One region of the Clostridium sp. DMHC 10 genome, then DNA from elsewhere that is predicted to be linked to it. Evidence: riboswitches for the same ligand, from Rfam matches in the RefSeq annotation. Region 1 holds a riboswitch; the other holds the start of a gene.
The links. Region 1 has a riboswitch for ZMP and ZTP ahead of pflB (formate C-acetyltransferase). Riboswitches for the same ligand answer to the same signal wherever they lie in the genome.

Region 1 (3,190 bases):
TTCAAAATCAACTGCTATACCTCGTTCATTTCTTATAGGTTTAACCTTTGCATACTTTATAGCGCTTAAGGAATCAGCTGCAACAGAAAGTCCTGCTATACCACATGCTAAGAATCTATGAACATCAGTATCATGAAGGGCCATAAGTCCTGCTTCATATGCATACTTATCATGCATATAGTGTATAGTATTTAGAGTATTTACATAAAGCTTAGCTACATACTCTAAAGTTTTAAAATAATTTTCTTTAACCTTATCATAATTTAAAACTTCGTCATCTATTTTTTCAATATTAGGAACTACTTTATCAAACTTTTTTCTCATCTATTCCCCCATTTATTCCATAGAGAAGAGATTTTGCGAGGTTACATCTAGCACCAAAGAACTGCATTTGTTTTCCTATTTGCATTGCAGATACACAACATGCTATTCCATAATCGTCTCCATAAATAGGTCTCATTACATCGTCATTTTCATATTGAAGTGCATCTGTTTCTATTGACATTTTAGTACAATATTTTTTAAATGTTTCTGGAAGTTTTTCAGACCACAAAACAGTCATATTAGGTTCTGGTGCTGGTCCTAGATTTGTTAAGGTATGAAGAAATCTAAATGAATTTTTACTTACTAAGGTTTCTCCGTTTATTCCCATTCCACCTATAGATTCTGTAACCCAATTAGGATCTCCTGCAAACAATTCATTGTATTCTGGAGTTCTTAAATGTCTTTCTAATCTTAATTTTATTACAAACTGGTCTATAAGCTCTTGAGCTTGCTTTTCTGTTATAACTCCATTTTTTAAGTCCCTTTCGATATATATATCAAGAAAGGTTGATACCCTTCCAAGAGACATTGCTGCACCATTATTTTCTTTTATTCCAGCTAAATATCCCATGTAAGTAAATTGAACAGCTTCTCTTGCATTTGAAGCAGGCTTTGAAATGTCTATACCATAACTTTCAGCCATAGCTTTCATTTCCTTGAGAGCTTTAATTTGCTGTGAAATTTCCTCTCTTCTTCTTATTAATTCTTCTGTCATATCACCTTTTGATTCATTTAAATCAATTTTCTTTTGCTCTATTAAGTAATCTATACCATACAATGCTACTCTTCTGAAATCACCTATTATTCTTCCTCTTCCATAAGCATCAGGAAGTCCAGTAAGAAGTCCAACGTGTCTTGCAGTTCTCATTTCCTCAGTATATGCATCAAAAACGCCTTCATTGTGAGTCTTTCTGTATCTTGTAAATATTTCATATACATTGTCATCAATTTGAGAGCCATAAGCCTCTAATGCTTGCTTTGCCATTCTTACTCCACCAAATGGATTTACCATTCTCTTTAATGGTTCATCAGTTTGAAGACCAACAATTACTTCATTATCTTTATCTACATATCCAGGTTTAAAACTATTTATACCAGAGATTGTCTTAGGGTCAGTCTTTAACACTCCACCTTTTTTAATTTCTTCTAAAATTAAGTTTTCACATTTATTCCACACAGCTTTTGTCTTTTCAGTTGGATCCTCTAAAAAATTTTCATCGCCCTCATACGGAGTATAGTTTTTTTGTATAAAATTTCTAACATCAATAGTTTCATTCCATGCTCCTGTTTTAAAATCTATCCATTCTTTTCTCATTTTATCCCATCCTCTATTTATTATTTTAATAGTTGATAATCATTTTCAATTATGTTATAAGAATATCATATTTTAAATTTAGAGTCAATATTACTTATTTTCATATTTGTCAAAATTTTCTTACAATTATATTTAGCATATTTGAATAAAATATTATATCTTTCATAAAGAAGCTATATATTTTCAAAGTGCGGCCAACACTTATTTTCATTTTTACCATTTTATAGATTGTATAGAATAAAAAAAACGCCCAGGCTAAATTTGCCCAGGCGGTCGGCTCTCTATCAAAATCATACTCCCTGTGGTTATTCCACTTCCGCCGGTCATATAATCGATTCTATTTAAATCTTATGACAATAAAATATCATATTTAAAACTTTATGTCAATACTAAATTATATAGTTTCAATTAACAGTATTTTTGTATAATTTCTTTAAGTTCATCTTCATCTGTTTCTCCACCTAACAAAGCTGATATAACTTTTGAAGCACTTTTTTTAGATATTTTTTCTAATTCCATATTTATGCTTACACCACTTTTAGACATCAAATGCTTTAAATAATTCAATTGTTTGTCTGTAATATGATCTTCTCTTATAAAATTGCTTTCATTTTCAATTTTCCAAACTACTTGAAATATATTAGGAAGATTAAAAACATCTTCAAAATTATGCAGCATGATTTTTTTTCTCAATTTTTCATCTCTTTTTTGGAGATATTTTTTATAAAGTTCAACACTCATTCCACCATCAATAGTATCTTTTCTCACTATGCCAGCATATTTTTCCACTGATTTTAAATTGCATCTCTCAAGGTTAAGCTGCTGCTTGTATGGCTTTATAATTCTGTATAAATCAATATGCTCATCTGGTAAGTTAACTTTTATTCCATACTTATCCATTCTACGTTTTATAAATGGTTCATCAAAGGCTTTACCATTATACGAACACCAAACTTTAAAATTCTTTAAATCACTAAGAAAATTTTCTAATATATTTTTTCATCTTCTAAATTTTCCCCAAAGTACTGCTTTACAGCAAAAATGCTGCCTTTCACATAATATCCTAATGAAATTAAAACTATATTATCCTTTTCTTTGTCAAATCCAGTTGTTTCTATATCAAAATATGCTATATCGGACATGCTATAGTGCAATACTATTTGAGGAGAGATATTTATTTCATTTTCCTTTTTATTTATATACATATTTTACTCCCCCTAATAATCTACAGATTTTTATTATACACTAATTAAATTTATAATAAAATATGACGAATATAAATAATATACCTTATTTAGCTAAATTATAAAATAAAATTTTCGATATATAATCATTAAGTTTGATATATGGGTGGTAAGTTTGATATAATATTAATGTCTACTTAATGTATAGGAGTGATTTAAATGAATTTGCAAGTTAATGGATTAGATGATTTGGATTTACAAATATTAGATATTTTAGTTAAGGACTCAAGAACACCTTACTTGGAGATAGCCAGACAATGCCATGTAAGCGGTGGTACGATACACGTAAGAATGAAAAAGATGGAGG
Region 2 (3,190 bases), on a different contig from region 1:
ACATATTCCAGAACAAGAGGTGCCTTCTTTAGATGCATATTCTATATTCTTTCTAATATATCCACTAATAAATACTTTGTCTGTTCCACCAATATATCTGGCCTGAGTTAAAAATACTTCTTTTTCTATTCTTTTAATCTCATAAGCAGGTTCATCCAATTTTATTTTAGACTCAACATCAATTTGAATAACAAATTCTGCAAGAACTACAGGAACTTTAAACATTCCTGGACGTATAGGCCAATTCTCTGCAAGTTCCAGTGTCTTTGATTTTACAACACTTGAATTGCATGCGTTTGTCTCAACATTTGCTCCACCAGTGTATTCCATTCTTTATCTTCTCCTTCATTTGAAAATAGAATATATAATTTATATTCTGCTATATAATATTCTTTAGAAAAAAAAATGAAACACTTTTTAGTGAATTTTTTTTAATACTCAATTTTTTATACATATAAAATTATCTCAATATAAAAATCTAAAAATTAAATAAAATTATATTTTAATGATGAAATAACCTTAATTTTGAAAATGCCATAACCATATCATATTCATTACATGCATCTATTACAACATCATCTCTTATAGACCCACCTGGCTGCACAATATACTTTACTCCACTTTTTGCAGCTCTATCAATATTATCTCTAAAAGGGAAAAATGCATCAGAACCTAATGATACTCCTTTAAGATTTGAAAGCCAATTTAACTTCTCTTCCTTTGACAACTTTTCTGGAACTTTTTCGAGTACATCTCCCCAATTTGCTGTTTCAGCTTCTGTAACATCATCTCTTAAATACTGATCAATAAAATTATCTTTTTCCGGTCTTGAAACTCCAGCTTTAAATGACAAATTTAAAACTGCTGGGTGCTGTCTTAAGTACCAAATATCTGCTTTCGACGCTGCCAATCTTGTGCAGTGAACTCTTGATTGCTGTCCTGCACCAACTCCAATCACCTGACCATCAATAACAAAACAAACCGAATTTGACTGAGTGTACTTTAAAGTAATCATAGAAATTAAAAGATCACGTTTTGCAGCTTCAGGTAAATTCTTATTGTTAGTAACTATATCATTAAGTAATTCTTCATTTATTTCAGCTTTGTTTCTCTTTTGCTCAAAGGTTATTCCGTATATTTCTCTTTTTTCTATTTCACCTGGTTCATAATCACTGTCTATTTTAATGATACAGTAATTTCCTCTCTTCTTGCTCTTTAATATTTCAAGTGCTTCTTCTTCATATCCTGGTGCAATTATTCCATCGGAAACAGATCTCTTTAAAATTTTTGCAGCTTTAACATCTACTACATCACTTATTGCTACAAAATCTCCATAGGAAGACATTCTATCTGCTCCTCTAGCTCTTGCATAAGCTGCTGCTACTGGTGATAGATCAATGTCCTCAACATCATAAGCCTTTTTAAGTACATCACTTAATGGAACTCCTACTGCCGCACCTGCTGGACTTACATGTTTAAAAGAAGCCGCTGCTGCAATTCCCGTTGCTCTTTTTAATTCCTTTACAAGTTGCCAGGAATTTAAGGCATCCATAAAATTAATATATCCTGGTTTACCATTTAAAACTTCAAAAGGTAAGTTTCCACTATTAGCATAAATTTTTGCTGGTTTTTGATGTGGATTGCATCCATATTTAAGAATAATTTCAGAGTTTTTCATTATTAATTCCTCCTAAAAATAAATAATTTAAACGCAAAAAAACTGGGTAAACATAAAAAAATATTAATGTTTACCCAGGCGGTCGATATATTCAAAAATCATGCTCCCTATGGTAAATTCCATTCTCCGCCAGTTGCATGATTTTATATGTTCAATTATAAAAATTATATAATATACGAATTATTTAGTCAAACATTGTTTTTATTCTTATAAAATAATATAATAGTAATACTTTATATTTTCTGATATTAAGGGAGGATTTGTAATGAAAAAAGCAGCAGTTGTTTTTAATGGTGGCACAATTTCTATGAAAATAGATCCTAAAATACATGCAGCAGTACCGGGTTTGTCCGGTGAAGATATAATGTCAATGGTTACTGGAATAGAAGAGTATGCTGATATTGAATCTTATAATTTTTCAAACGTACCAAGCCCTCACATGTCCCCAGAAGATATGATGTCTTTATCTTTATACGTAAAAGATTTATTAAAAAGGAATGATATTTCAGGAGTAGTTGTAACTCACGGAACAGATTCATTAGAGGAAACTGCGTATCTTCTTGACCTAACTATAAACTCTGAAAAACCTGTAGTTATAACAGGATCAATGAAATCAAGTTCGGAACTTGGTTACGATGGCCCTTCTAATCTATCTGCTTCTATATGTACAGCGGTTTCTGAGGAAGCAAAAAATTTTGGTGTTCTTGTCTGCCTAAACAGCGAACTGAACTGTGCAAATGAAGTTGTAAAAGCAAATTCAATGAGCTTAAACGCCTTTAGAACTCCTGGTTTTGGTCCTATAGGTATTGTTGATAACAATGAAATACTTTTCTATAGAAACCGTGTAGAGAAACAGTATATTGACACTAACAAAATAGAATCTAATGTTGACCTCATAAAATGCGCCTCAGGTATGGACTCAAACTTTATAGATTTTAGTATAAACCGAGGAGCCAAAGGAATTGTTATTGAAGCTATGGGAAGAGGAAATATTCCACCACTTATGGTAGATGGCGTTCAAAGAGCAATTTCAAGCGGTATTCCTGTTGTTTTAGTATCAAGATGCTTTGAAGGAAGAGCTTTAGACACATATGGATATCACGGCGGCGGAAAAGAACTTAAAAACATGGGAGTTATATTTGGAGACACTTTATCCGGTCAAAAAGCCAGAGTGAAGCTTATGGTTGCTCTTGGAAAAACTAATGACTTAAACTACATTAAAAATATCTTTGAGGAAGGTCATTATAAAGCATAAATCCTTATCCACATTGTTTTAAATATAGCTTTAATTTTAGGAGGTAATTATTTTGAATTTAAGAGAGAAAATTAAAAACATTCCTAAAACAGAACTTCACTGCCATATTGATGGAAGCTTAAGGCCTAGCACCATAATTGACCTTTTAAGAAAGAATAATCTTCCACTTCCTATTTCAAATCTAGATAAGGTGGAAGATTATTTTAAAATAAATGGGGATTGCAGCTCCTTAAAAGAATATCTAAGCAAATTTGATT

Region 2: it holds a riboswitch for ZMP and ZTP, as region 1 does, so the genes downstream of both, AGR56_RS00265 (phosphoribosylaminoimidazolecarboxamide formyltransferase) here and pflB (formate C-acetyltransferase) in region 1, are expected to answer to the same signal.

The regions. Positions count from the first base shown of each region.
Region 1 covers NZ_LGVB01000015.1:643,141-646,330, reverse strand. The annotation lists partial or broken gene pflB (formate C-acetyltransferase) at 1-1,639, opposite strand, end outside; ZMP/ZTP riboswitch at 1,896-1,976, opposite strand; partial or broken gene AGR56_RS04970 (ribonuclease H-like domain-containing protein) at 2,048-2,781, opposite strand; gene AGR56_RS04965 (Lrp/AsnC ligand binding domain-containing protein) at 3,043-3,190, shown strand, end outside.
Region 2 covers NZ_LGVB01000002.1:3,433-6,622, forward strand. The annotation lists gene AGR56_RS00260 (CsxC family protein) at 1-330, opposite strand, end outside; gene AGR56_RS00265 (phosphoribosylaminoimidazolecarboxamide formyltransferase) at 503-1,678, opposite strand; ZMP/ZTP riboswitch at 1,744-1,825, opposite strand; gene AGR56_RS00270 (asparaginase) at 1,944-2,933, shown strand; gene add (adenosine deaminase) at 2,986-3,190, shown strand, end outside.